Regions from separate parts of the Clostridium sp. Marseille-Q7071 genome, predicted to be linked through region 1. Evidence: riboswitches for the same ligand, from Rfam matches in the RefSeq annotation. Region 1 holds a riboswitch; each other region holds the start of a gene.
The links. Region 1 has a riboswitch for cobalamin ahead of ACWPW7_RS06530 (ABC transporter substrate-binding protein). Riboswitches for the same ligand answer to the same signal wherever they lie in the genome.
Positions count from the first base shown of each region.

Region 2: linked by a shared signal. The riboswitch ahead of ACWPW7_RS19105 (ABC transporter substrate-binding protein) and the one ahead of ACWPW7_RS06530 (ABC transporter substrate-binding protein) in region 1 are both predicted to bind cobalamin.
Region 3: linked by a shared signal. The riboswitch ahead of ACWPW7_RS18840 (ABC transporter substrate-binding protein) and the one ahead of ACWPW7_RS06530 (ABC transporter substrate-binding protein) in region 1 are both predicted to bind cobalamin.
Region 4: linked by a shared signal. The riboswitch ahead of hemA (glutamyl-tRNA reductase) and the one ahead of ACWPW7_RS06530 (ABC transporter substrate-binding protein) in region 1 are both predicted to bind cobalamin.

Region 1 is NZ_CBCOPR010000001.1:1,385,381-1,393,290, forward strand. It holds cobalamin riboswitch at 290-463, shown strand; cobalamin riboswitch at 760-935, shown strand; gene ACWPW7_RS06530 (ABC transporter substrate-binding protein) at 1,306-2,754, shown strand; gene ACWPW7_RS06535 (FecCD family ABC transporter permease) at 2,790-3,818, shown strand; gene ACWPW7_RS06540 (ABC transporter ATP-binding protein) at 3,815-5,056, shown strand; gene ACWPW7_RS06545 (adenosylcobinamide amidohydrolase) at 5,056-6,204, shown strand; gene ACWPW7_RS06550 (hypothetical protein) at 6,197-6,586, shown strand; gene ACWPW7_RS06555 (cobaltochelatase subunit CobN) at 6,520-6,777, shown strand; gene ACWPW7_RS06560 (cobaltochelatase subunit CobN) at 6,717-7,847, shown strand; gene ACWPW7_RS06565 (cysteine-rich small domain-containing protein) at 7,868-7,910, shown strand, end outside.
Region 2 is NZ_CBCOPR010000001.1:4,014,946-4,022,855, forward strand. It holds gene ACWPW7_RS19080 (DMT family transporter) at 1-379, opposite strand, end outside; gene ACWPW7_RS19085 (opine metallophore biosynthesis dehydrogenase) at 366-1,685, opposite strand; gene ACWPW7_RS19090 (nicotianamine synthase family protein) at 1,682-2,461, opposite strand; gene ACWPW7_RS19095 (ABC transporter ATP-binding protein) at 2,531-3,289, opposite strand; gene ACWPW7_RS19100 (FecCD family ABC transporter permease) at 3,289-4,350, opposite strand; gene ACWPW7_RS19105 (ABC transporter substrate-binding protein) at 4,354-5,490, opposite strand; cobalamin riboswitch at 5,791-5,979, opposite strand; gene ribH (6,7-dimethyl-8-ribityllumazine synthase) at 6,382-6,843, opposite strand; gene ACWPW7_RS19115 (bifunctional 3,4-dihydroxy-2-butanone-4-phosphate synthase/GTP cyclohydrolase II) at 6,910-7,910, opposite strand, start outside.
Region 3 is NZ_CBCOPR010000001.1:3,954,234-3,962,143, forward strand. It holds gene ACWPW7_RS18815 (YoaP domain-containing protein) at 1-295, shown strand, start outside; gene ACWPW7_RS18820 (hypothetical protein) at 478-708, opposite strand; gene ACWPW7_RS18825 (ATP-binding cassette domain-containing protein) at 708-1,040, opposite strand; gene ACWPW7_RS18830 (ATP-binding cassette domain-containing protein) at 1,049-1,261, opposite strand; partial or broken gene ACWPW7_RS18835 (FecCD family ABC transporter permease) at 1,258-2,243, opposite strand; gene ACWPW7_RS18840 (ABC transporter substrate-binding protein) at 2,327-3,424, opposite strand; cobalamin riboswitch at 3,557-3,750, opposite strand; cobalamin riboswitch at 4,091-4,267, opposite strand; gene ACWPW7_RS18845 (alpha/beta fold hydrolase) at 4,508-5,320, opposite strand; gene ACWPW7_RS18850 (Xaa-Pro dipeptidyl-peptidase) at 5,884-7,910, shown strand, end outside.
Region 4 is NZ_CBCOPR010000001.1:3,278,535-3,286,444, reverse strand. It holds gene hemL (glutamate-1-semialdehyde 2,1-aminomutase) at 1-559, opposite strand, end outside; gene hemA (glutamyl-tRNA reductase) at 575-1,795, opposite strand; cobalamin riboswitch at 1,943-2,115, opposite strand; gene ACWPW7_RS15570 (metallophosphoesterase) at 2,795-3,637, shown strand; gene ACWPW7_RS15565 (PadR family transcriptional regulator) at 3,932-4,270, shown strand; gene ACWPW7_RS15560 (FtsW/RodA/SpoVE family cell cycle protein) at 4,270-5,547, shown strand; gene ACWPW7_RS15555 (PadR family transcriptional regulator) at 5,699-6,037, shown strand; gene ACWPW7_RS15550 (FtsW/RodA/SpoVE family cell cycle protein) at 6,037-7,311, shown strand; gene ACWPW7_RS15545 (hypothetical protein) at 7,588-7,910, shown strand, end outside.

The sequences.
Region 1 (7,910 bases):
ATTAAATATTGATTTATATTTAATAATAAAAAGTTTCTTGTAAAAAGTTAATAAGAAGAAAAAATTATATATAACTAATTTAATTTCAACATTTAGCAATGAAATTTTCTATGAAAACTATAAGTTAAAAAGTATAAAACAGCATACTTATAATATCCTTTTATATCAAAATATGTAGAAAATTAAATAGATATCACAAGAGATCATTTATGTACTAATATAATTTTATGGTGAAATTGTTGAAATATACAGAATAAACTGTTATAATGACTGAGGTAGTAAATATAAAATTAAATATTTCGTTTTGGGTACCTTAATAAGGTTTAATAGGGAAAGTGGTGAAAATCCACTGCAGCCCCCGCTACTGTAGACGGAGACAAAACCAAATCCACTGGAGCAATCTGGGAAGGATGGTGGAGAATGACCCGTGAGCCAGGAGACCTACCTAAATCAGTATATGGACTTCGGAGGGAAGTAAAACCATAGAATATAACAGATAAATAGTTGTAAATTTTATATTTTATAATTTTTACATGTTATGTTGTTTTTTATGTGATTACAATAGTATTATAAGCCTCCGTTTTACGGAGGCTTTATTTATTTACTAGGAAATTATACAAATCTTAGCCATCTTCAAAAATAATTAATTACTACTAAAATATGTTTTAAGTAATAAATAAAGGTCATAGTTTTCTTTTATTTAATAAAAATAATATGAAATAAAGTTTTAAATATTTATAAATTTACTTTGTTCTAAAATTTAATATTGTAACATTAGGTTTCTTAATAGAATTAATAGGGAAAGTGGTGAAAGCCCACTACAGCCCACGCTACTGTAAATAGGAAAAAGTCTTAATAACCACTGAAAGTATTTCGGGAAGGTAAGATGAAATAAATCTATAAGTCAGGAGACCTGCCTAATGGGTGACATAGTTTTCGATGGGAAAATATTTTGTTCTTCATAGTAAAGCATTTTAAATAAAATGTTTTACATTAAATTGCAAAAAACTCCTCTAGGAGTTTTTATTTATATATAAGATATCTTCAACAAAGTAACTAGTCATTATGTTGGAATATTTTACATTATATTGCACCCGCTAATTTTATTGTTAATATAAATAAACAATGAAATTGGTGCCCTTATATGATGGAAAATATTTACAATATCTTTGGCTAGTTATTTTCGTATGTTTTATGAAATTTTGCATTGAGGTAATCAATAAATGGGATGGTTATTTATTGAATTTTTAACTAGTTATTTTTTAAAGATATCTTAAAGAATTTTATATTATAGGGGGAAGACTTATGAATTTAAAATCTAAGAAAAAAAATAGTAAGTGCATTTTATTAATTATGCTAGTTACAGTTTTACTCGTAGTATTTACTGGATGCTCCAATAATACAGAGAAGGGTGATAAAGTTGAATTAATAATTGATAGTAATCATACTAAAAACACAGTTAGTACTAAAATTGAAAATGAAAAAGTTTACGTATCTTTGAAAGAAGCATTTGAATTTTTAGGTGGTAAATGCGACATAGAAGGAAATAATGCTAATATAACAAAGGATAAGGATACGGTAAAGGTGGATTCAACTAGTAAGGATGCTTATGTTAATTCAATTAAAGTAACAATGAGCGATATGCCTAAAGTTATAAATAAGGATATATATGTTCCAATTGATTTTTTAAATGAATCAATGGACGCCAGAGTTACTTACGATAAAGAGAATAAAACTTTAAACATAAGGACAGAAATGCCACTACTTTATACAAAATCATTTAGTGTACAATACCTTAAAGGTGGATTAAAAAAAGTAGTAGACGGAGATGAAAGAACTTTTATTTTAGTTCCAGATGGAAAAACTGTCCCAAAAGAGTATAAGAACGAAGTAGCAATAAAAACCCCAATAAAAAATGTTCTTACTGCATCCACAACCCAAGCTTGTCTATTAAGGCCGATAAATGAATTATCAAGTATATCTGGAGTTACAAGTGCTGCAGATCAATGGCAAATAGAAGAAGTGAAAAAAAATATAGAAAGTGGCAAAATAGCTTTTGTTGGTAATAGTAAGGCGCCAGATTATGAAAAGATTTCTTCATTAAAGCCTGAAATAGTGTTTGTATATTCAGGACCAGCTGGACAACAAGCTATGATGGAAAAACTTGATGAGTTAAAAATAAACTATGCTGTGGATAATGAATATCTTGAGGAAAGTCCTTTTGGTAGAGTTGAGTGGATGAAATTTCTTGCCGCATTCTATGATAAAGAAGAAGCAGCAGAAAAATACTTTAATAAGGCTATAGAGACAGTAAAAAAAGAAACAGAGAAAATTGCTAATATGGATAAACCTAAGATAGCATGGGGATTTATAAGTAAAGGAGAGGTGTATGTTCCAAAATCAGGCTCATATGTTGCAGAAATGATTAAAATGGCTGGTGGTGAATATATATTTGATGATTTAGGTGTAGGAAATGGCAAAATAAGTATTGAGGAATTTTATGCAAAATCAAAAGACGCAGATATACTTATCTATTCTTCAACGTCTCAGTGGAATCCAACTCTTAAATCTATAATTGAGCAAGCTCCAACTCTTGAAAAATTGGACGCAGTAAAAAATAAGAACGTTTGGTGCTTTCACCCAGATTATTGGCAGTCAACAGATAAGGTTGATGAGCTAATAATAGACCTTGTTAATATATTCCATAATCAAAAAGATAATAAGGAAATAAAACATTATATTAAATATGAATAGATAAATTTTTAATATTAGAAATGTGGGGAGGACTTATGGATTTTTTAAAAAAGATAAAAGCTAGGTATTATATAATTTTTTCCTTACTTATAATTAGTTTAATTTTAATTTTTGGATTTTGTATAGGATTTGGTTCTGTGAAAATAAAATTAGATGAAGTTTTTAATATATTATTTAATCATGCAGCTACTGACAGTACCTTTTATGATATTGTGTGGGATATAAGATTTCCTAGAGCTTTAGCGGCATTGATTAGTGGAGCAGCTCTTGCAGTATCTGGACTTTTACTTCAAATATTTTTTAAAAATCCAATAGTTGAACCATATGTGCTTGGAGTATCTTCAGGGGCTACTTTATGCGTAGGTCTTGTAATGTTAGGTGGAGTAAAATTTGGTTTTGAGAGTATATCTCCATTTTTATTATTTACTGCAGCACTTATAGGATCACTGCTAGTTATGCTAGTAGTGGTTCTATTTGCAGGTAGAGTAAAAAGTATAATAACTCTCCTTGTAATAGGATTGATGGTTGGATATCTTTGTAGTTCAGTTACAAGTATTTTAACTGCTTTTGCTGATAAAGAACGTCTTCAGGGCTTTACACTGTGGAGAATGGGGAGTTTTTCTGGCTTTACTTGGAGAAGTATAAAAGTATTAATGGCCATGGGAATTCCTACAATTCTATCTTCACTTTTTATAGTTAAACCTTTAAATGCTTTTTTATTAGGTGAAGAATATGCAAAAAGTATGGGAGTGAAAATAAAAGCATTTAGAATTACTATTGTTATTATATCAAGTATACTTGCATCAGTAGTAACCGCTTTTGCAGGCCCAGTGGCTTTCATTGGATTAGCAGTTCCACATATAACAAGACTTATTTTTAGAACATCTGATAATAAAGTTTTAATACCTGGAACAATTTTATTAGGCGGTGTTGTTACTTGTATTTGTGATCTTATAGCAAGAACAATATTCGCACCGGTAGAGCTTCCGATAAGTTCTGTAACATCAATTATTGGAGCTCCCATAGTTATATTCCTTATATTAAAAAGGAGGACATCACTATGACCATTTTAAAAACTGAAAATCTTTTTGCTGGTTATGGAAAGAAGTCAGTAGTTGAAAACATTAATATTAGTGGGATAAAAGGAGAGGTAGTGTGTTTTTTAGGTCCAAATGGTGCTGGTAAAACAACTATTTTAAGAACTTTATCAGGCTTGCTTGAGCCTGTTAAAGGAGAAGTATATATAAAAGAAGAAAAACTTTCAAATATAAGTAAAAAAGATTTATCAAAACAGTTAGCCGTTGTTTTGACAAAAAAATTTGAGGGTGGATTAATGACTTGTTATGAGGTTGTATCAATGGGAAGATATCCACATACTGGTTTTTTTGGGCGCTTGTCTGAAGCGGATACTGAAAAGGTTTTTGAGGCTTTAAAAACTGTAAATGCAGAAAAACTAGCAGAAAGATATTTTGATGAACTAAGTGATGGAGAAAAGCAAAAAATACTTGTTGCGAGGGCTTTAGTTCAAGAGCCGGAAGTTATTATTCTTGATGAACCTACCACTCATCTTGATATACGTCATAGATTAGAGCTCATTGATATTCTTAAGAAATTAAGCAAAGAAAAAGGAATTACCGTTATTTTATCATTACATGAAATTGATATTGCAATAAAGAGTTGTGATAAGGTAATTCTTGTAAAAGATAATAAAGTTTTAGCTTATGGTGTACCAGAGGATGTGGTAAATGAACATATAATTAAAAAATTATATGATATAAAAGATGCAAGCTTTAATAATTTACTTGGCTCAATAGAACTTTCGAATAAATTAAAACCACAAGTATTTGTTATTGGAGGAAGTGGATATGGTGCTCCTATATATAGAGCATTAACAAAACATAGTATTGGGGTATCAACAGGAATAATACATGAGAATGATATTGATTATGAAATAGCAAGAACCATAGGAGTTGACATACAAAGCGAAAAACCTTTTAAAGCTATAAATGACATTTCATTTGCAAAATCTTTAAGCATCATTGACAAAATAGATATAGTAATAGATTCGGGCTATCCAATAGGAGAGATAAATAAAAGAAATCTAGATTTAATTTATTATGCTTTAAATAAAGGGAAAAAAGTTTTTACACTAAGAGATAAATTTGAAAGTATTGAAATTTATGGAGATAAAAGCAAGAGATTAATACATTGTGACAATATAGCCAAAGTTATAGAGAACTTTTATAGCGTTAAGAAAGATAGATATTGCGAAAATGAAATTCCAAGGAGTGATTTATATTGATGATATACACATTATCTACAGGTGATAAAGTACATAAATATGATAAAAATATAGTTATTCAATTTAAAGATGATAGAAAGGTTCTAAGTACATCTCCTATAAATGGAGGATATAGAGAAGATCTAAAGACTGTTTTTAATCATGATGAGAATCCTGGAGCAGGTATAGCTTGCAAATTAAAGGCACCTACTTATAGTGAGCATATGTATTTAATAGTAGAACAATTGGGTTTGAATCCTAAAAAAACTGCAGGAATTTCTACTGCAGCGTCTATGGAAAATCTGTCTATTAAGAGTGAAAGCTTTGATGAGGTTACAGTAACAGCAATAGTTACAGGTGGGGTTGAAGTAAATGGTGGAAGAGTTGGAGATCCTGCTTCATATTATGAGAAAAATTGTAAAGTTGAAATGATAAAACATGGAACAATAAACATTATCTTAGTGATAGATGGAAATCTGCCACCTGAAACAATGACTAGAGCATTAGTAACCTGTACAGAAGCTAAAACTGCAGCACTTCAGGAACTGATGGCAGGAAGCAATTATTCAAGAGGAATTGCTACTGGATCTGGAACAGATGGAACTATTATTGTTTGTAATAGCAGATCAAAGATTAAATTAACAAATGCCGGCAAGCATTCCAAGTTAGGAGAATTAATTGGAGTTGCAGTAAAAAAGGCGGTAAAGGAAGCACTTTTTTTACAGACTGGATTATGTGCTGAAAGCCAACATAGTATGTTGAAAAGAGTGAAGAGATTTGGTATTGATGAAAACAAGATATGGAATAAGTATGAAGAAATATATTGTGAATATTTAAGTGAAGAAAACAAAGAACAGCTTGCAAAACCAGAATTCATACATAATCTTCACATAATAGATAGAAGAGAAGATTTAGTAATATTAACTTCATTATATGTACATATTATGGATCAATTAGACTGGGGACTGTTATCATCAAGTGAAGCTATAAATGGGGCAAATGAAATCTTAAATAGGATATTAGAAAAGTTTAACATAGAAAATAGCTTAATTAAAATATTTAAATTAGACTATAGTAAAGATAAATCTGTTGAAGAAGTAGTTGAGATTATTGTAGATAGATTTATATTAATAATGGTACAACTATCAGGAGGAATTAAAAATGTTTAGGCTTATTTTTATAATGTCAGGGTTTGATTCTACGTATAAATTAAAGGAAACCAATATATTTATTAAAAAACATTATAAAGAGAGTATTGGTATAGATTTCATAGGTAGCTATAAAATGGATAATAACATAGAAAAATATAAAATTTGCAGGGAAAAAATTGAAAAATCTGATATGGTTTTTATTTCAATGCATGGAGGAGTAACTCATTTTAAAAGCTTAGAAAAAATGATTGAGGATTGGGAAACACCATCTGGAAATTTAATGGTGCTTGAAGATAAAATGCCAGTACTAGGTATTATTAATGAAATATATTTATTGGTCTTCAACCTAGTAGAGGGGTACATGAAAATCCTGAAAAAGCTTATCATGATAAAGAATTGAGTCTTCATCATCAATATATTGCTTTTTATAAATATATAAGAGAAGAATTTAAAGCAGATGTAATAGTTCATTTTATCAATTTTATTCAAGAATTGTTCCTACAGTTTCAGCTTGTATGTAAGGAAAAAATATTGCAGAAAATACGATTCAATGTTATAAAGAGAAAAGTGGGATTTATCCTAAAAGTATAGCAGTTGTTTTATGGGGACTTGAGACTTCGAGAACTCAAGGTGAAACTATAGGACAAATACTAACTTACCTTGGTGTAAGAGTTAAAAGCAATAAAAATATTTTTATGCCAGAATATGAGATAATTCCAATAGAAGAATTAGGAAGACCAAGAATAGATGTGGTTATAAATATTTGTGGATTTTTTAGAGATATGTTCCCTAATCTAATCTATGACTTAAATAAAATTTTTAAAATTCTTTGGGAACTGAAAGAAAGTGATGAAGAAAATTATTTTAAAGCAAATTCTACGAAAATATATAAAGAATTGATTTCGAAAGGATATAGTAAAAAAGATGCAGAAGAACTATGTTATTCTAGAATATTTGGACCAGCAGAAGGTGCCTATGGAACAAATGTAACTAAACTTATTGAAACATCTAACTGGAAAGATGAAAATCAAATTGGACAAACGTATCTAAGCAGTCTTAAATATGTATATAATAACAGCTACAGTGGAAAGGAAGTTGAAGGTCTTTTGGAAAAAAGCCTTTCAGCAGTGGATGTAGTATCACAAATTAGAAGTAATCATGAATATGAAGTTACAGATCTTGACCATTATTATGAATTTTTCGGAGGGCTTTCAAAATCTGTAGAAATTGCAAAAGGAAGAAAAGTAGAGATTTATATAAGTGATACCACAGGAGAAAGAGTAGAGACAGGTAGTATTGATAAGTCAATTGAAAGAGGGGTAAGAACCAGGCTTTTAAATCCTAAATGGATTGCTGGAATGCTTCAGCATAAATATCATGGAGTTCAAAAAATTAGTGAAAGATTCGAAAATATACTAGGGTTAGCTGCTACCACTAATCGAGTAAACAATTGGATATTTAGTAGTATGCAAGAGACTTATATAAAGAATAGTGAAATGAAAAAAACTTTGATAGAAAATAATAGGTGGGCTTATTTAAGCATGGTAGAAACTTTAATGGAGTGTAGTAAAAGAGGTTATTATAATGCTACAAAAGAAGAATTAGAAGAATTAAAAAAGGTTTATTTAGAAATAGAAGGAAATATTGAAGAAGAAGTTTAAAACTGAAAGGGGATATATAAATGAGTGAAAATTATAAGTTTTTTCAACATAAAAAATGTGAGT
Region 2 (7,910 bases), 2.6 Mb from region 1:
TAATAATTATAAATATCCATGCATTTTTCGGTAATTTTTCTTTTAGAAAAATAGATGCAAATATCATTACAAAAAATCCAGATAAGTGGGCAAGTATTGCTGCATCTCCTAACTTCATTGTGGAAATAGCAAAGAAGTAAGTTACCATATAAAGTCCTCCAAGCATACCTCTAAGTAACAATAATGGTTTTTGCTCTTTAGAAAACTTTACATTAGAAATTTTCATTAAAATTAATATTAATATTGTTCCAATTATACCTCTAAAAAATGCTATTTCATTAGATGGTATTCTAGAACTTACAGACTTCACCAAAACATTCATTATACTAAATGTAAAAGAAGACAGTATTGCTAACATAACACCTTTATTTACTTTCATTAAATCGCTCCTCAACTATAATTTTTGCATTATTTAAGATATCATCTTTAAATATATGATTATTCATATTTTCTTTTCCTTTATCATTAATAAATCTATTCAAATGCATATCAAACACATATATTAGGTCTTTTGTATTTTTCATCTCTATATCTAGCATAGCCCCAATATTGTATAAAAGTTTAATCTTTCTATAGTCCTCGAAGGGCATTCTAGGTATATTCCATTTACCTAAGCTATCTTTGTAAATTTTAGGATAGGGAACCTTTGAAAACTCAAGATATTTGCCCTCTTTATCAGGAATAGAAAAAGGATCTATTAATATTGAAGAATATCTAACATAGAGTAAATACTCCTGTTTTATTTTACTGTATTGAGTAAAGCTATCTATATCATCTCTGGATATAGATTCTTCCATCACAGGATAATTATCATCATTTAAAAACTTAAGAAGATTCATAGGTTTAATTTTTAGATGACTATATACATTAGATATTTCTTTCCATAGAGAACACATGGTGGCAATAGTTTTCATTGTTATTGGTCCCTCAGGATATAGCTTGTACACATATTTATTTGTTTTATCATAATCAAATACTTGATTTAAACTAATATCATTAATCAAGAAAGCTGGATGCACAAATACAGTTATGTTCTTACTTTCTACTTCTAATGGTTCATCTAATATTTCATAAATAACTCCGATTTCTTTTAAAAAGCTTTTAAGAACTAGTATTTTAGAACTCTTTTTAAAAGTTGAACCTATATATATCTTTTTCTTCAAAGCTTTTGTTGTTATTTCTAATAAAGATTCCTTAGAAGTATACTTTGTAGCTCCAAAATAATTTGATAAACTAATTATTTCAATATCTCTTGCATACAATTTTAAATAATTAGAAACCAAGATGCTTGACCCAAATTCTGGTGACATTAAAATAATAGTTTTGATTTTTTTTAGTTTGTTAAAATCCACTTTTTCTAACACTTCTATATAACAGTCGCAAGGCACACACAATATAATAGTTTCCCAAATATCTTCTATGTTAGAATAATCTATATATAAGTTTTGTAATCTATAACTTCCTTCCATCATAGCTAATTCTTTTTTAGCTACATTTCCTTTTAATGTGAAATTGTTGTTTTTTAATTCTTCTACAAAACATATAGACTTACTACTATTTCTAATAACTATTCCAATTTCATCTGAAAATCCCTTAGATAAATTAATTATCATGTTAATTGCTACTGGTCCAGAACCTATTATTAGTGTGTTTTTTAAACTGTTACTCATATTTTTATTCATCATAAAGTTTTCTCCAAAACTACACTTTCATAAATATATTTATTATCTTTTATTATTGTTTTTTGGCAGTTCTTTATTTCTTTTATATCCAAAGGATAATTAAATATACTTTTTAATTTATTTCCATATCTCAAAATAACCTTTGTATCACCATCAATATTTTCTAATAAATATTTTGCCATATCTAATTTGGGTTCAACTAAAGAAGCTATTATAATATGGCTAAAACTATTTAAATCAAAATTACTTATATCTTCTGATGAAAATGATATATTTTTAATGCCATACTTATCAGATAACTTCTCTGATAGCTCAAGTGCTTCATTATCCACATCTAAACAAACTACTTCAGAATTAACTTCATCATTTATAGTGAATGCTGTTATAGGCATAGCCCCAGAACCTATAAATAAAATTTTTGATTTATTATTTATATCAAATTCTAATATTTCATTTTCTACTGCAAACCTTAGTTCATCAGAATACTTAAATGAATCTAAGTTATTATTTAATATGCTGCGAGCTTGACATTTTTCAACCCATCCTAAAGCCTTTGAATTAGCCTCTCTCACTTCTTTCACTAAAGTATCATAGTCTTCTTTTGATACATATTTGCTCCATTTTAAATTGTTAGAACTATCTAATATAAAATCGCATACGTAATCAAGCTTATCTTTCAAAACTATAAAACATTCACTATGTTCCTTACATAAACTCATAATTTCATTAATATCCACGTTTATTAATTTTAAATCTAATAAAAATTTATGTTTTTCCATATACATTAACCTCTCAACCTCTTTATACTTTTAATATTCAAACATTAATAAAATAATGTTATATCAATACTAACTGCAATTAATTGGTGTCACACTAAGATAACCTTTCTTTGTACAACAAACCTCTACTTCTACTTTATATACCTCTTTTAATAGTAATGGATCTAACACTTCTTCCGGCTTTCCTTCTTTAGCCACATATCCTTCGCTAAGTAGTATAAACTTATCACTGTATCTTGTAGATAACGCTAAATCATGGATTACTATAATAGTAATAGCATTGTTTTCTGTGGTGTATTCTCTTGCTAGATCTAAAACCTGTAATTGATGCCTTATATCTAACGCACTGGTTGGTTCATCTAATAGTAATATCTTTGGCTTTGAAACTAAAGCTTGTGCCATAATCACAAGTTGTTTTTCTCCACCACTTAAACTAGAAAACTTATTATAGCTTAGATGACTTAAATTTATTTTCTTTAATATTTTATTTGTTTCTTCTAGCTTATCTTTAGAAATCTTCCATCTTAGATCCTTCATATGTCCAAGCAATACCATTTCAAATACAGTTAAATTAGAGTTACTATTACTCATCTGTGGAACATAGGCCATTTTCTCTATAGGAATTTTTTCCTTTGGATTTCTGTCCATATGTATGGTTCCTTCATAATTGATCATTTTTGACATAGCCTTTATAAATGTAGTCTTTCCTGTACCATTTGGGCCGATAATAGAAGTTATTTCTCCCTCGTGAAAGGTAGCGGTAATATCTTTTAGTACTTCTTTATTTTTAAACTTAACTGAAACTTTTTCTGCTGTAATAAAACTCATTATTCTGCTCCTTTCGATAGTAATAAAAATAATAAGAATGGTACACCAACGATAGATGTAACAATTCCTATTGGTATTAAGGCACCTGGCTTTATTATTTTAGATATTATAGAAGCAACAACCATAATAAGAGCGCCAAACATGGCAGAAACAGGAGATAAATATCTTTGATCTTCTCCAACTGATAATCTAGCAAAGTGAGGAGAAATCAATCCTATAAATCCAATAGGTCCTATAAAAGAAACTGCCCCAGTTGTTAGTAAGGTTGCGATTGTAAATACTTTTAGTTTTAGCTTGTCTACATCTATTCCAAGGCTTCTTGCTCTTTCTTCACCAGCAGATAATGCGGTTATTTTCCACACTACTGTTGTGGTTAATAAAAGGCATATAATAAAAATTGACATTGTAACAAAAACACCAACCCAAGTAGATTTTAGTAAACTTCCAAACATCCAAAATACAATTTGTTGAGATACTTCTGGTGCAGACATATATTGAACTAAGGATTGCAGTGCCTGAAATAAAAAGTGAATAACAATCCCTGTTAATATCATTGTTATAGATTTCATCCCTTTATTTTTTCCTATAAAGTAAATACACATACTAGATATAAATGAAAATAAAAATGCCATCAGCGGTATAGAAAGCCAACCTATATTTCCAATAGTAAACCCTGTTAAAATAGCAAGTGAAGCTCCAAACCCTGCTGCTGAAGAAATGCCAAGAGTATATGGACTTGCTAAAGGATTATTAAGTATTGTCTGCATATGAGACCCTGCAAGACCTAATGAAGCTCCAACAAATACACATGTGAGGGTCATTGGCAGTCTTATAGACCACATCACAGCTGAATGTACACTTTTGTTCTTTGGTCCTTGTAACAATGTACTTATTACATCAGATAAGGACATACCAGATGGTCCAACAGCTAAATCTATGATACAAAATACAGCTAATAATGAAATTACAATAACAAATAAAAGAAGTCTTTTTTGATTGATATTTTTGTATATATGCTCTCCATTATTTAAATCTTCTAGTGCTTCTTTTTTATTTGTCATTATCTATTCCTCCTTTATCATAAAAGTACCCTCTGGTTTTACAGGTAAATACTTTGCATAGAACTCATTTAGGTTTGCTAATGGATCTACATCTGTAAACTTTTCTGGGTGAATAACTTTCGCAATATATTGAAGATATACGTAGTCATAAAGTGTTCTAAGTCCACTGTGGTCAACACCATATATTTCTTTATCCTTCACTGCATTTAAATTCTCCCAACCTGGTCTTTTCAAATACATATTCATTGTTTCTAAAGCTCTTTCTTTTTTAACATCAAATCCCATTTCAAATCTTTGTTTACCTTGATCTTTAGAATTGGTTTGTCCAGAAAAAATTATAAGCTGTGGATTGCTAGAAATAACATACTCAGGATTTAATGGTCCATAGTCTGTAATTTTTCCCTGTGCTATGTTGTTGCATTTTGCAGTTTTAAGTATATTTCCCCATAGAGAATCTCCATAAGAATTTCCATAGGTTTCTGGTCCTTGGCTTGCAAGCTCAAAATAAACAGATTTAAATTCACTTTCTGGTATTTCTTTTAACTTATTTTCAACATCTTCTGTCTGTTTTTTATAGTTTTCTATAAGTTCTTTTGCTCTTTCTTCTGTTCCAAGAAGCTTACCAAGTATTTCTGTGCTCTTTATATGTTTTTCTAAAGTAAATGAATTGTAATCAACTACTGCTATAGGTATTCCAAGATTTTTAATTGTGTTAATACCATCTCCTAATTTTTTTGCTTGATAAGGTGCAAGAATTACTAAATCTGGTTTGGCATCAATTAGCTTTTCCATACTGAAACTATCTAAATAAATTGAACCTGTATCTATACAGCCTTCTAAATTTGGAATTGCTTCTGCATATTTAGTCCACATTGCATTCATTAAATCTTTTGTTTCTCCTTTTGATATGGCAACGATTCTATCTAACTTAAAATCTCCAGATACAGCAAGATAATTTTCTATATAAAACCCTAAAAATATTTTTTCTGCTGGTTTTTCTAAAACAATTTTATCTCCGTTAATATCTTCTACCTCAATAACCTTACTTTCTGCAGACTCACTTTTCCCATCTCCTTGTGAGCAGCCCCCTAAACTTATAATCATTAATAAAGTTAATATAATACTAAATACTTTTTTCATAAGTATTCCTCCTAAATTAGTTCGGTAATTTGAAATTTTCCGATAATTGTAATGTGATTAAAACTATTTCTCAAATTTTTATCATTCTTATATAATTTTATGTGCATTTTAAAATGTATATTATTAATTGATAACGCACATTATTTGCATTATACAAACCTTTTTCTCTAAGAAAACCTTTCACCTCCTATAAAATAAATTATTTTTTCATAAATAATAGCCCTTTAACAACAGTTAAAGGGCTATTTATCCAAAAAAATATTTTTCAAACATTTATACCCCCCCATCGCTCGTAGAGTTATTAGTATACTAAAACAGGCAGGTCTTCTGGCTTAAGCATCAACATTCCTGCAGCCTTCCCAGTTTCCCAGTGGCGCAATTGCAGGAACTCATCTATTACAGTGGCGGGACCGCGTGGGATTCAAACCCACTTCCCTTTTAATTAATAGATATTAAAATATCTATCAAACCTATTTTCAATATATTCAATTTTCCAAAATCATTTTAGCACATTATGGTTACATTTAGCAAATACTTTTTAATATTCCATGATAAAGACCATACAATTTAGATTCTTAAGAGTCCAAATTGTATGGTTTTTTGTCTATTTAATTACATTTTTCACTTCAATGCTATAACGCAAAATTATGATAAGTAAAGTCTTTTAAAATTTTAGTTAATTTATTAAATCTGCTAGTAAATTCAATAATTGATATTGCTCATGAACCTAATTTCCACACTTCAATAAATAATTAAAATTCTTGGATATACTTTATATATAACTATTTTTTCTCTAACTTTATCACACACTCAAAATGTATTATAAAATATACTCTGAAATCCTCTTCCTTATGAAAACCTAATCAAATAGGTTGATTAACACTACTTAAACTAAATATTTTTAATCAAATTAACCATTTCAATTGCTGTACAAGCAGCATCATATCCTTTATTTCCAGCCTTTGTACCCGCTCTTTCAATAGCTTGTTCAATGTTATCTGTTGTAAGCACTCCAAAAATCGTAGGGATTCCTGTTGCTAACCCTATAGAAGCAATTCCTTTTGATACCTCTGCACACACATAGTCATAATGGGTAGTAGAACCTTTAATAACTGCTCCAAGACAAATAACTGCATCATATTTTCCAGATGACGCCATCTTTTGTGCCACTAATGGAATTTCAAAAGCTCCTGGAACCCATGCAAGGGTAATATCATCATCATTAACTCCATGACGTATTAATGCATCCTGAGCTCCCGATATTAATTTTGATACAATAAATTCATTGAATCTTGCTGCTACAACTCCTACTTTTATATTGCTTGCTACTACATTTCCTTCCAATTTTCTCATTTCTTTTCCTCCAATTATTCTTTATAATTTTCTTCCCTTAACCATGAATACTTTCGTCATATCACACTAATAAGTTGTCATATGTTCCATCTTTATTTGTTTAGTCATAAGGTAAAATCTATCATCTTTGTTAGGATTAATTTGAATAGGAACACGCTTTTTTATAGTAATACCGTAATCAGCTAGTCCTGTTATCTTTTTAGGATTATTTGTTAAAAGTAAAAGTTCTGTTGCTCCTAAATCATATAATATTTGAGCACTAATTCCATAGTCTCTTAAATCTTCTGGAAAACCAAGCTTAATATTAGCCTCTACCGTATCACACCCATGTTCTTGAAGTTCATAGGCCTTTAACTTATTGATAAGTCCTATTCCTCTTCCCTCTTGACGCATATACAGAATAATTCCTCTTCCTTCTTTTGCAATAGCTTTCATAGCAGTATCAAGTTGTTCACCGCAGTCACAGCGACGGGAGCCTAATATATCACCAGTTAAACATTCAGAATGGAGACGACATAAAACAGGTTCTCCATCAGCCACATCTCCCATTACTAAAGCTACATGCTCCTCTCCATTTAATGTGTTTTCATAACCATAAATAGTAAATTCGCCGTACTTGGTAGGTAGCTTTGCTTTTGCACTCTTCTTTATAACACTTTCTTCTTTTAATCGATAAGATACTAAATCTGCAATAGTTATCACCGTTAATTTATGTACTTTTGCAAATTCCAAGAGTTCTGTGGTACGCATCATCATTCCATCTTCTCTCATAATTTCGCAGCATAATCCACATTCTTTAAGTCCTGCAAGCTTTACCAAATCAACAGTTGCTTCCGTGTGTCCCCTTCTTTCAATTACGCCGCCATCTTTTGACTCTAAAGGAAACATATGACCAGGACGTCTAAAATCTTCCGGCTTAGCATCATCTTCTACCGCTTTTATAGCAGTAATGGATCTTTCATAAGCAGAAATCCCTGTAGTGGTATCTACATGGTCGATAGAAACAGTAAAAGCTGTAGAATGATTATCTGTATTATTGTTTACCATCTGCTCTAATCCAAGCTTCT
Region 3 (7,910 bases), 2.6 Mb from region 1:
ATTACCCACATTCAAGGATTGTGCCAAAGATGGCAAAATAGCTGATAAAGAAGGCGTAACCTTATATTATACAAATCAATGTCCATATACTGAAAAATATACTTCAGTACTAAAAGATATCGCAGATAAAAAAGCTATTCCTTTTAATCTGATTAAAATTAATACTCTCGAGAAAGCTCAAAATGCACCTACAGTTTGGACAACATATAGCATTTTTATAAATGGTAATTTTGTTACAAATGAAATTTTAACTGAAAAGAAATTTTTAAAATTAATAGATGAAAAATTTAATTAGATATTTTTTTGCAAAAAACTATCTTTACAAATTAAAAATGTTCCTATATTTATATATTAATCAAAGCACCAAGTCTCTTCTGTTAGGCATGGTGTTTTTTTATTTTATTAAGAGGACGTTTCATTATTATTCTCACATAAAGCAATATAATCATGAACCGTCCCTTAAATCCAAACTTTCTATTAGATTAAAAATTCTACTTTTCTTATAGATTTTCTTGCAGATATTATAGGAGTACCATAATTGTCAATATGAATACTTCCTTCAATACCATACACATCTTTTAGCATTTTTTCATTAATAACATCTTTTGGCGCACCTGAACTATATAGACCTCCTTTTCCATCCATTACAATAATATTATCAGCGTATTGTGCAGCAAGATTTAAATCATGGAATACAACTAAAATCATTAATTTCTTTTTTTCATGATGAGCCTTAGTAATTCACAAAATTCTAATTGCTTTTGCATATCAAGATTATTAGTAGGTTCATCCATTAATAATATTTCAGGTTCTTTAGCTAAAACTTGTGCAATATACACCATTTGTTTTTGGTATCCGCTTAGTTCTGTTAAATAACGAGAAGATAAGTTATCTATACATAGAGCTTCAAGTATATGCATTACAATATTTAAATCTTTATCATCCACTTTCCATGATAAGTTTTGTAATCTACCTAAAAGGACAGTTTCAAGCACTGTCAGCTGTGGTGTACCTTCTTCCTCTTGTGGGAGATATACCATGAAATTAGCTATATCACTTTGAGTATAGTCCGATAATAACTTTTTTTATAATAAACTTCCCCTTTAGGCTTCAGTAGTCCAAATATACATTTCATTAAAGTTGATTTTCCTGCTGCATTTGGTCCTACAATTGCATTTAATTCTGACTTTATCTGCAAAGAAATATTATTTAGAACCTTATTTTCCCTATATCCAAAGCTTAAATCCTTTATTTCAATCACATATAATTCCTCCCACCTTTAAAAATTAAAACTAGAAAAAAAGGAATTCCTATAAAAGATGTAACAATTCCTATAGGAATAATCACACCTGGAATAATGATTTTACTTACAGTAGAGGCTATGGACAAAATTAGTCCTCCTATTAATGCAGATATAGGTAGTAAAAATCTTTGTTCCTCTCCAACTAACATTCGCGCCAAATGTGGTGCCACTAATCCTATAAAGCCAATTGTGCCTACAAAACATATTGCTGTAGCTGAAAGCATTGAAATTAATACTATTGACATTCTTCTCATTTTCTGAACGTCCACCCCTAAACTTATTGCTTTGCTATCACTTAAACTTAAAGCTGTTAATTTCCATGCATTTTTTGTAAATATAATTAAACATAAAAATAATACAATTATTGTAATGAACAACTTTTCCCAAGTCGCTTTTGTTAAATCTCCAAAAGACCAAAACATAAACCCTTGTAATTCCTGTTCCGTTGCAATATATTGTAATACTGCTGTTAAAGCATTAAACATAAAACTTAAAGCTATTCCAAAGAGTACTATCGTACTCTTCCCAACATGCTTTTTTTGGTAAATAAGTACATTATAGTTGCTACAATCATAGTGCAGAAAAACGCATTTATAGGAATAGCAAGATTTGTAAACGAAGGTATAAATCTAACTCCTAAAATCATACCAGTTGCTGCACCAAAAGATGCAGCGGAAGATATTCCTAAAGTGTATGGACTTGCCATTGGATTCCTTAATATGGTTTGCATCTCACATCCACCTACAGCAAGAGCAGCTCCTACTACAATCCCCATCAATGCCATAGGTAATCTTATTCCCCATATAATAGTTTTCGTCATATCGTCTGGTGCTTTTCCTAATATAGTTCTAAATACCTCAGAAACGCTGAGACCTGATGATCCAATTAAGATATTAGCAAAAAATCCAACTATGATAGCAATAATTAAAAAAATTAATATTAGCTTTTTTTCTTTGCTAAGCTTTTATAAATATATATTGCTTCTTTATTTTGTGCAATCATGCCTTCCTCCATATCCTAACTTTATTTAAGTTGCGTTGACCAAACCCCATCATAATCAAAAACCATATATTTATCATAAAACTCTTTTAATGTTGCATCTGGATCAATATCTTCAAATTCTTTAGGATAATACCACTTAGCAAGTTGCATATTTGCATAGAAAGTTTCTAGGTTTAATGCTGTTGAATAAGATATAGCATATACTTTTTTATTTTTAACTGCTGATAAATTCTCCCATCCAGGTTGTTTTGCCACCATTTCCTGAAGATAAGTCTGAGCTTCTTCTTCATTTCCACCTAATCCTAAAGCATCACCACCCATTGTTATAACGTCAGGATCTCGCTTTAACAAATACTCCGGATCAATAGTTCCGCCATTTTCCAGTTTACCACTTGGTATATCATCTGCGATATCATGCCCTCCAGCATGCTTAGCAATTATTGCCCAACTCCAAAAAGATTTTGGAGTATCACCATGAAATGTTAGTTGATGAACAGTTGGTGCAGGAGTAGTTATATTTTCCAAACGCTTATTAACTAGTTCATATTTCTCACTAATAAAATCACATATTTCTTTTGCTCGTTCTTCTTTGCCTAAAACTTTACCAATAATTTCAATATTCTTTACTCTATCTTCTAATGGCTCAATATTATAACTTAAACAAACTACAGGTATTCCAACTTCTATAACTTTATCTAATGATTCCAAATTTTGATCAGACTTTTGATTAATTAATATTACTATATCAGGTTTTAGCGAAATAATTTTTTCAGCGTCATACCCACCGTTATTAGATATTTGAGGTAAATCTTTTAACTTAGGAAATTTTGCTCCATAAGTCTTATTAAATCCTTCAATTCCTCTATTACCACCTGATGTTGCAATAATCATGTCTGCCATTTCCTCTCCGCCAACAGCAAAAAGAGAATCAAACAGACTTCTGTTATTTACAACAATTCTTTTTACTGGTTTTTTAATGGTAACTTCTCTTCCTGCTATATCTGTAAAAGTAATTTCGGATTTAGATTGTGTATTAGTTTCTTTAGCTGAATCACATCCCACAAAACAACTAATAATCATAATAAAAGTTAAAAATATTATAAGTCTCTTTTTTTTCATTTTAATTCTCCCTTTGTCCCCTATTTGAATAAATATTAATATAAAATAAGAAAATCCTGTACTTTATAATGTGAAGTACAGGACTTTCTATTTAATAATAAAAATAACACTCCCTCCTCTGTCTCACGCAAAGTAAAGATATATAACAAGGCAGGTCTTCTGACTTAGCTTCATTGTAATAATTTATCTTCCCATACAATAATAGTACAGTGATCTTAATAATTATTACTCCACTTCACAGCGGCGGGACCGTTTAGGATTTTCACCTAATTCTCTATTATGTAAATATTTTTGTAATATTTACCACCTCAAAAAATATCCATATTTATAATTTTTTTACAAAATCTATTTTAGATTACCACAATTTTTGAAAAAGTTCAACAATTTTCTACATATTATGATAGTATATAACTAATTTTAATTTTTTCAGTATTTGGTTTTGATAATAGTTCAACATATACTTCATATAAATCCTTAATAATCTCTGGATTCAAAATGAATAAAGTTTGAATTGCTACGCTAAAACTCCTACAATAAATTAAAATTTTTTTTATGCTATTTTAAAAAATAAAAAACCTCCCATTAACAAATGAGAAGTTGATATAAACATATATTATGGTTGTATGCCAAAAAACCTTAATACACCTTATCTATCAACCGTAGAGTTATTAGTGTCCATTACAGGTATGTATTCTGACTCTGGTTCTTCAATCTTATAAACCTTCCCTCTAATAAGAAGTGGCATATCTTATAAAATCTCCCCAATACAGCGGCGGGACCGTACAGGATTTTCACCTGTTTCCATATTAAGCCTAATGAGGCACCTGAAATTTACAATATTAAATATTTACACACCTATTATAAGCATGTAAATTTTATTTGTCAATTTATCTATTATAGTATTCTAATCCACATTGCCAAAAAGTAAATTGATTTTCTACAATATAATTCCATAATACTTTTCTATTTTAAAAATTTATATTACTTCTTCATTCGTATAAACCTATAAGCATGTATATTAAACAAAACACGGGGTCCTTAAATTAGACCTCGTGTTTTCTTATTCTCTGCATGATAAAAGATTTATCTCTCAATAAATTTTATCAATTCCTTATTAAATTTTTCATGTTCTTCCCAGAATAATCCATGACCACTGTTTTCAAATGGCACAAGCTTAGAATTTTTGATTTCTTCCTTTTGTACAATAGCCAATGAAAACATACAAACTTTGTCATGAACACCATGAAGAATTAAAGTAGGAACATGTATTTTTCCGAGATCAGAAAACAAGCTCTCATCTCTAAGGGAAATTGCAAGTTTAGCTGTAGACCATCCTGCCGCCTGCAATCCTAATTGGAAAAACCAATCTGAGAAAGGTCCAGTTATATACTTAAAGAAAAACATATCTCCAAATTCCCGTAACATTTTAGGACGGTCATTATATGTTTCCTCAATTAGTTTAGTTACATCTTCCTTTGGTAATCCATAAGGGAAATTTGGACGTCTAGTAAAGCTTGGAGCTGCCGCAGCAAACAAAGCAAGTTTAGATACCCCATGCCCCTTATGACGAGCCATATATCTAATAGCAATTGCTCCTCCTACAGAATGACCAGCAAGTATAATATCTTGTAACTCAAGTGTTTCAATTACACAATGAACATCGTCAGCTAATCGATTGTAGTCATAGCCTTCCCATGGTTTATCTGAATTACCAAATCCTCTAATATCAATTCCAATGCATCTATATCCCATCTCTGGAAGTTTATTAAACTGATATTCAAACAAGTTATGATTTGCAGGCCAACCATGTATAAAGAGGATTATTTTCTCCCCCATTGGGTTAATATCCTCTACATAAATTCTTACCTCTGATTCTACTCTAATATAATATCCCACAGGAATTCCTCCATTAATAAAATTATCTCAGTAACATTTTATTCCTTTAATTTAAATAGGTGAATTATTTATCCATTTTCACCCAACTATCTTGATAACTAGATGAAAAATATACAAGTTCTAGCATTTTTTTCTAAAATCATATAGCTCCTTGAAAATTCTATTATACTAGAAAAAAATAGTAACACTGTATAGTAAAAATTAGAGATATAAAAATTAATTTTAAAGCCTTTATTATATTATACGAAGATTTAAAGTAGAGATTAATATGTCAAAAAATATAACTAGTATAGACATATAGAGGCAATATTTTCTTTTTTTCTACAAGTTTTACAGGTAATTTTTATGAATTTATCCCTATATTTGAATATTAGGTTATATTTTTATGATATAATTAAATCTTGAATGCATTCATTATTTTACCAGAGGGGAGATGATAAGAAATTCTTTAAAATTTTAAATTAAAATAAAAACTTTTAACAAAGTAACTGAAAAACAGGACAAAATTTGATAAGGCCAACTAATTAATTAGAGAGCCTGACATTTATTAGGGGGGATAAGTTGTGAAAAAGATTATATCTATTGTATTAACTTTTACATTAATGTTTTCAGTAACTCCAGTTGCATATGCTACAAATGATATTAAATCATCTACTAATATCATCAGTGAAGAAATGACTGCTATGAATAACCTTGGTCTAATTCAAGGCGATGAAAAAGGATTAACACCTGAATATGCAGCAAAACAACCTACAAGAATACAAGTTGCAACTATACTTTTAAGGTTAAATGGACTTGAAGATGAAGCTAAAAAATTTGAAGGAACAGAAAACTTTTCAGATTATAAATCAGTAAGTTCCATAGAAGAGAGAAATATACTTGCATATATAAAAGCAAATCCTAAAGCTTGCTTAATACAAGCTGATAAAGATAAATTTAACCCAAACAAATCTGTAAGTGAGGAAGAGTTTTATAAGATTGTTCTTCAGCTGTTAGGATATGAGCAAGGAAGCGATTTTACAAATAAAAATATAATAAAATTTTCAAAATCTATTGGTCTTAATCCTTCAGAAAAAAGTAAATTCACAAATGATGAATTTGCAAAAGCACTTAACGATTGTTTAAAAGCAAAGACAAAAAGTGGTCGTGAATATTTTGAAGTATTATTAGAATTTGGTTTTATGATGGATTTTAATAAAAATAAAGATGTACCAGAAATACTTGTATTTGACGGAAAGCCTCAACCTATATTTAAACATGATGAGGCTATTTATGAAAAAGTTTATGTGGAATCACCACAAGATACAGATCTTGATGGAAAGCGTGATTTACTTGAAGTATGGATAAAACGTCCTATTGAAACTGAAAAAGGAATGAAGGTTCCAGCAATATTTGAGGTAAGCCCTTATCGTCCTGGAACAAATGATGATCTTTATATCACTCATAATGTAGATAAAGATTTAACTGTAAGTCCACAAAGTAACATAACTTATGAAGATATAAAGTATAAACCAGTGGAAAAAACAATTCCTGCTCCAAGAAAAGTTTCAGGTAAAGCAGGAAACGGAAGAGTTGCGCCTTTTGAATTTGGTGGATGGTATAATTATTTCTTGCCTCGCGGATATGCAATAGTATTTTCTGGTGGTATAGGGACTTTAGGTTCTGATGGTGTTACAAGTACTGGTTCAGTAGATGAAACAATATCAACTATTGCTGTAATAGACTGGCTAAATGGAAGAACTAAAGCATTCACAAATAAAACTGACAATATAGAAGTATCTGCTGACTGGTGTACAGGAAGTGTAGGGATGTCAGGTACCTCATACTTAGGTACATTGTCTATAGCTGCAGCAACAACAGGAGTAGAAGGATTAAAAACAGTAGTTCCTGTAGCTGCAATAAGCAACTGGTACGATTATTATAGATCAAATGGTGTAACTTCTCCGGCTTTAGGTTGGCAAGGAGATGATGCTGACTTATTAGCAACATATTGTATGAGTAGAATGTTTGATCCTAAAGATTATTCTACAGTAAAAGAATTATTTGAAAAGAATATAAAGCAAATGCAAATTGATCAAGATCGTGACACAGGAGATTACAATACATTTTGGGACGAGCGTAATTATTTAAATAATGCTGACAAAATAAAGGCAAGTGTATTCTTAGTTCATGGTCTTAGCGACTGGAATGTAAAAACTAAACAATTTGATATGTTATGGAAAGAGCTTGAAAAATATGATGTGCCACGTAAAGTTATATTACATCAAGGGGATCATATGAGCATCAATAATTTAGCGGGAATAGATTACAATGATATAATGGGTAGATGGTTTGCTCATTGGCTTTATGATATAGATAACAATGTAATGAAAGATATTCCTACTGCTACAATACAAAACAATACAGACCTTAAATGGGAAACATTCGATACTTGGCCTGTAAAAGGAGAAAATACTAAATTTTATCTTGATAATGATGGTACAAATGGTAAATTAACATTTAGTCCAGTAAAAAAAGATTTGAAAGAAACTTTCTCTGATGACTTATCATTATCACAATTTGATAGAGAAAATCCTGATTTTACTAAATG
Region 4 (7,910 bases), 1.9 Mb from region 1:
CAATATCATTGTAAGAAGCTATTAATGTATTTTTTATACTTTCTTGAGGTACACCAGCACTACCAGGAATACCTTCTGTCATTACTCCAGAACCAGCACTTACTAAAAATCCATCAAAATGTCCATGATAACATCCAGCAAATTTTATAATTTTATTCTTATTAGTGTATCCTCTTGCTAGTTTTACTGCACTCATAGTAGCCTCTGTACCAGAGTTAACCATTCTTATTAAATCTATATTATCTAAAGTTTCACATAAATGTTTTGCAAGTTGTAATTCTAAGTCTGTTGGTGCACCAAAGGCTATAGATTCTTCACAAGTTTGTTTTATTGCATTAATAACATTATTGTCATTGTGACCTAATATCATAGGGCCCCAAGCACCAATAAAATCAATATACTTGTTTCCATCTTCATCGAATATGTATGCACCATCACCTTTTTTTATCACAGGAGGCGTTATACCCATATCTTTTAAAGCTCTAACAGGACTATTAACTCCACCTGGTATGTATTTTTTTGATTCTTCAAAAATTTTAAAACTTCTTTCTGAATTCATTTTCTTCCTCCTTATTTAATTTATATCACAAAAGATTTTTTGTATTAATTTTAATGTTTCATCTCCATTACCTTTTAAGGTTTCCTCTTTTAAAACTTCAATGGCTCTATTTACATAAGCATTACTAGTACTTTTAATTAAAGTTTCAACTAATTTATCATTATCTTTTGTGTATTTTTTTTGAGTATAGGTTTTAAACCTGTTTTTATAAATGGAATTACCTTTATTTATCATATTAATGATATGAGGAGATAAGCCCCTAAGAGTTCTCCATTCATTATATTCTTCTATATACTTTTCAACTATATATCGATGATTATCCATTATAACTCTTCTTAATTTTTTATTTTCCTCATCAATTATATGAACTTTATCTATATCATATACTGTGACGTTTTTAAGTAGCTCTACATTTTTTTCAACATCCTTAGGAACTGCCAAATCAAATATTAATAGTTCTTTATCACTTGGAATTTCATCTTTAGTTATAATAGTATTAGGTGATGAAGTACAGCTTATTATTGTATCAACTAAATCATAATATTGCTTCCTACATTCCATAGAAATTATTTTTACTTTATCATTACAGGTTAATAATTCATCTTTTTTAATCTTTTCTACATTTCTTCCTACAATGTATATGTTATCGAAATTATTATCATTTCCTATTAAAGTTTTATAGCAAAGCTTTCCCATTACACCAAAGCCTATAATCATATAATTTCTTTTATTTCTTTTTATAGCTTCTTTCACAGCAATTGAAGATGCAGAAACAGGAATTTTATATAGGGTTGTAGCAGTTTTAAATTCCTTGCCGCAAGCTATGGCATTAGTAAAAAGTCTTTCTAAAATACCTTTTAAACTATTTGCTTTAACAGCAGCAAAATAAGCATCTTTAATCTGACCTAATATTTGATCTTCACCTAAAATTTTAGAATGAAAGCCACAACATAACTCCATTAAGTGTTTTATAGCAGCTTCACCTGTTGAGTGGAATATATATTTTTTATTATCTATATCCCAATTTAATATTGTAAAAATATTATTTATAATGTTTTCATCTACATTTTCAGAGGTAAAATAAACTTCTGTTCTATTACAAGTAGAAAGTATAACTACTTCATCACAAATTCCTCTTAATTTTAATAAGCTTTCTTCTAATACATTGCTAGCAATGCTAAAGCAACTTCGTGTTTCTATATCAACTTCTCTATTTAGCCCTATTAGTTGAATCATCCATTAATCATCTCCTAGCTTATGTACCTTTACCTAGTATATTTACACAAATATTACGCAAATAAAAAAACTCACAATAAGTGAGTTTGCATACTAAATCCTAATAGGTTATTTAAGTATCAACGCCACTTTCCTTCCCACCGAAGGCACAGCAAGTTGTTTATGGCAGGTCTCCTGACTCACGCATCAATCTCCTCTCACCTTCCCAAGCACAAGCTCAGTGGTCAAGATTCGTCTTCGTTACAGTAGCGGGGGCTGTAGTGGATTTTCACCACTTTCCCTATTATACTAATAATAGTACCATAAACTTAACATATTTCGTTGAGTTTAGTATATCACAAATACATTAAATTTTAAAGAATTTATTTTTAAAAAAATCTAGCTATTTAATTTTATCTTTAAATTATTGATGTATATAAAGCTATAGATAACTTTTTAATAAAGTTTTTAATTTGAGATTAAGCCAATTTCTTTAAAGATTGAGTAAAAATATTTTTTTCAAGCAGCATATCTATATATAATATAAGATGTACTACTCCTAAGTTTAATCTGTCTCTGAGAATAATTAACACTTATTGGTATGGCAACTAAAACTACTAAATTCAAAATTCACAGTTCACAATTCACGATTTCAGATATTTCTCAGTGGCAACTGAGAAATTTAGAATTGATTAACTGTAGCGGCGAACAGTGTTCGCCATATATTATTGAATAAATGTTAAACTATAAGACGTATTAAAAAGAACTGACGAACACCGTTCACATCTACAATAAAACACTAGCAATTGCATTGCTAATTAAAAGATCCATTAAAGAAATTATTTTAATCAAAAATAATTTCCACCTTAATTGTGCATTGTGCATTGTGCATTGTGAATTAAAATGCCATAGAGATATACATTAAATTTTAAGGTAGTTTATTTATAGAGTAATTTTAGAGGAAATTTTCATATATTGTTGAATAAATCTTGATAAAAGAATTTTAAGGAGAAAATAATTATGAAAACTTTAAAGAAGACAGTAGTAGTTGCTTTACTTATATTAATTTTCTTATACCTAGAAAATAATTCGATTGTTAAAAGTTATATAGAAATTGAACATAGCAAAATGGAAAATAATAACAAAATTAAAATAATACATTTATCTGATTTGCATTGTAAGAGCTTTGGTGAAAATCAAAAATATATTATAAATAAAATTAAAAAAGAGAAGCCAGATATTATAGCATTTACAGGTGATCTAATAGATAGTAGAAAATATGATGAGATACCTAGCTTAGAATTAATGAAAGAATTAGTTAAGATTTCACCAGTTTATTATGTAACTGGGAACCACGAATGGAGATACGGTAATGTAGATTATCTACAAAATAAATTAGAAGCTTTAGGAATAAAGGTTTTAAGAAATCATAAGGAGTTAATAAAGATAAATAATCAAAGTATAGAAATTATAGGAATAGAAGATCCGTTAAGTGGTTATGGACAAGATACTGAAGCCAATATTGTAGAAAATTATCTTATGCCTTTAATAAAAGAAGATAAGAATTTTAAACTGCTTTTAAGTCATAGGCCAGAAAAATTTAATATATATAGTAGTTTAAATATAGATTTAGCTTTAACTGGTCATGCACATGGAGGACAAATTAGACTCCCGCTAGTAGGTGGATTATTTGCTCCAATGCAAGGAATTTTCCCTAAATATACTAAAGGACTTTATAAAGAAAAGGATTCTTATATGATAGTAAATAGAGGGTTAGGTAATAGTTTATTTCCTCAACGCATATTTAATAGACCAGAAATTGTGGTTATAACATTAAAATCATCAGAAAGCAGAAATAATTAAGCAAACTAGGTACTATTTTTTATATACTAAAAATTAATATATAAAAAGCAATTTTAAAATTAAAAACTAGTAATAAAATTGCTAGTTTTTTAATGTAAGAAGTTATGGAAGCTTTAAGAAGAAATCAAGTATTGATTTTCTTCTTTTTTTAGGTGAAATTTTTCTTTCGATTATATGAAATTATAAAATCTTTATTTTAAGAAGGTGATATTTCACTTGACCACATGAAATATATGGTTTACCATATACATAGATTTACTATGCATAGTAAATCTATGTATTGGAGGTGGAATTATGAAAATTAGTAAAGAACTATTAAAAGGGAGCACGGTAATTTTAATTTTAAGTCTTTTAAAAGAAAAACCTATGTATGGTTATGAGATGATTAAGGAAATTGAAGAAAAGTCCAGTGGAATTTTTACTTTTAAAGAAGGTACCTTATATCCTATACTCCATAGTTTAGAGGGGGAAAATGCAGTTGAGGCTTATTGGGTTGAAAGTGATGAGGGAAGAAAAAGAAAATATTATAAGATTACTAAAGGTGGAATTAAACTTTTAAAAGAAAAAGAAGTGGAATGGAAAACCTTTAAAGGAGCAGTTGATAATCTTTTATACCAGGGGGTGTTGATGTAATGGATGGAGTTAACTCTTACTTAGAAGAAATTTGTAGTGTTATTAAATGTAAAGAAGTGCATGATGAAATAAAAGAAGAAATGAAAGGTCATATTGAAGAACTGTCCTTAGAATATATAGACAATGGATATGAAAAAGAAGAAGCCTACAAATTAGCTATAAGAGATATGGGAGATTCAGGAGAAATAGGTTTTAAGCTTAATAAGGTGTATGAGAAAAAAATAGAATATAAAACTTTGATTATTGCTATATTGTTAAGCTTATTCGGTCTTGGTTTTGAATTTATTTTAAATAATAAATTAAGTTTTTATAATCCTTCTCCAGTAAATCAAGTAATATATTTTATCATAGGAATAGGAGCATTTATAGGTATATATTATTTTGACTATAGAAAATTAGAGAAATATTCTTATTATATATTTATAGTTTCTGTAATCTTATCTTTTATTCAAGTAACATTAGGGGAATCAATGTGGGGAAGACCTAGCTTTAGAGTTATAAATTTTCGAATTGTAAATTTTGAAGTATTTATTTTGGTAGGATTTTTAATTTCTATTAGTGGAATTATTAAAGGCATTAATTTTAAAGAAAAAAAGCAAATACTCATTGCTATAGGAATTTTTATTCTAGGAAACTTTTCATTGTTTTATATAATGAATATAGTCAATAATCTTATTTTTACTGTTGCATTTATTATTTTACTTTTTCAAAACAGTCATAATAAATTTATACCTAGCGCTTTGGGGATAGGTACATTAGGAAGTATTATAGTACCAATCATAAGTCGTGAATATCGTAGAGCGAGGTTATTTGCATTTTTAAAATTCAAAAGTGATCCTTATGGTATGATGATTTCAAAAATATTATCATCTTCTCATATTATAGGGAAATTTGATACAAGTAAAATAGAGGGATTTGCTGGACATGGTACAGATCTTGTACTTACTGCAATAATATCTGCAATGGGGTGGATAGTAGCTTTAGCTATAATAGTATTAATTTTGACTTTTATAGTTATATTATTTAAAAATACTAAGATAATAAAAAATAGATATGGAAAAAATATAATGATAAGTATAACTACAGCATTTGGAATACAATTCGTCCTTAATATACTAATGTCAATGAATTTATCTCCAATTTTAATTGTTGCATTGCCTTTTATAGGGCACGGTGGATCATCTATGTTAAGCAATATGATAATGCTAGGCTTAATATCCAGTATATATTCAAGAAAAAATCTTAAAAATAGTTTTAATAATGTCATAAATTCATAGATTTATTGCATCATTAAAAAATTCTAAATAGATTCACAGATTAAAAAGTTATAGTATTAATAGTATATCTTATTAGAGCTTCTGGGATATTTATTTTATTGTATACATAGATTTACTATGCATTGTTAATCTATGTATTGGAGGTGGAACTATGAAAATAAGTAAAGAACTATTAAAAGGAAGTACAGTAATTTTAATTTTGAGTCTTTTAAAAGAAAAGTCTATGTATGGCTATGAGATGATTAAGGAAATTAAAGAAAAGTCCAGTGGAATTTTTACTTTTAAAGAAGGTACCTTATATCCTATACTCCATAGTTTAGAGGGGGAAAATGCAGTTGAAGCTTATTGGGTTGAAAGTGATGAGGGAAGAAAAAGAAAATATTATAGGATTACTAAAAGTGGAATTAAACTTTTAAAAGAAAAAGAAGTGGAATGGAAAACCTTTAAAGGAGCAGTTGATAATCTTTTATACCAGGGGGTGTTGATGTAATGGATGGAATTAGCTCTTATTTAGAAGAGGTTTGTAGTGTTATTAAATGTAAAGAAGTACATGAAGAAATAAAAGAAGAAATAAGAAATCATATTGAGGAATTAGCATTAGAATATATAGATAATGGATATAGTCCAGATGAAGCTTATAAATTAGCTATAAGGGATGTGGGAGATTCAGGAGAAATAGGTTTTAAGCTTAATAAGGTATATGAGAAAAAAATAGAATATAAAACTTTGATTATAGGAATCGTATTATCATTGTTTGGTATAGTAGTTAATTTTTTAATAACTAGCAATTTAATGCAGAGCTATGAAAATCAAACCGTTAAAAGTATAGTTTGTTTTCTACTTGGAATAGGAGTGTTTTTAGGCATATATTATTTTGATTATAGAAAGCTAGAAAAGTATTCATATCATATTTATGGAATATCAACTGTAGTAGGATTACTTTCTTATATATCAAAAAGTGGAATGTCAATAGTTAGAGATGAAATTATGTTAGGATCATTAATCATGCTTCTTTATTTAATTTCAATAAGTGGAATTATAAATAATATGGACTTTAAATATAAAAATAATATATTTAGACTTATTGGGATGTTTATTTTATCTAATTATATTTTATTTTTAGAAATGAATAAGATATATGCTGTAATATTTACTTTTGTATTTATAGTGTTAACAATTAAAAATTGTAAAAATAAAAAAATACCAATAATTTTTACTTTTTCATCAGTTTTAGGAGGTTTATTTTATTGTTTTATGAATCCCTATCGTTTAGCAAGACTAACAAGTTTTATAGATTTTAGAGACATTAATAAGGGTGCAGCTTACATAAATAATATAATATCTAAAATTATGGATTCTTCTCAATTTATAGGAAGAACATTAAATCAAGATATAATCAATATGATATCTTTTGATGCGAATGATATTACATTTACTCTAATATTATGTTATTTTGGATGGGCTGCTGCACTTTTTATAATAGTATTATCTATTATTTTTATAATATCTTTATTTAGAAATATAAAATTAATAAAAAATAATTACGGAAAAAATATAATTTTAGGAATTACAATCTCCTTTCTTATTCAGTTTACAATTAGTATTATGATGTGCCTTAATCTTGCACCAATAATTGGAGTTGTATTGCCTTTCATTGGATATAAGATCACATCAATGATTACTAATATGGCTATGTTAGGACTTATATCCAGTATATATTCAAGAAAAAATCTTAAAAAAAGCTTTAAAAAGATAAGTTTATAAACTTATTTTTTTAAGGCTTTGAGACTATAAAAGTTCTATTTTTTAAAGTTTTCAATGTTATAAATTACTATATATGTTATTGTATATTCAAGATTACTTATAGAATCAAATTGAAATATTGACTTAAAATGGTATGATATTAATTAGAGAAGGAACAAAGTCTTCTCTAATTTTTTTAATAATATTTTGAAAATTCATAAATTTTACAACTGATGGCTATATTATTATAATTAGATAAGGTTTATATTACATAGGACATAGTTTAGGAGGAAGAATATGGGTTTTAAAAACAAAGAAACAAGGAGGAAATATAAGTTATCTACTATTTTTGCAATTATAGCCGTTATATTTCTTATAATTGGTGGAAAACTTTACGCAACAGAGTCTGTATTTGTAAGAAAATTAAACGATTTTAAAAAGTATTTCACTGTAAATAATCAAGTAGAAGCACACAAGATTTATGACGAAACAAAAAAAGAAAAGCACAAAGAAAAAATAGATACATATTTATTAGATCAGTTAGAGGCTTTAAAATTTAGTTTAGAAAATAATACTATTGAAAATGAAAAAGCAGAAGAGTCTATAGTTAATTTTAAATA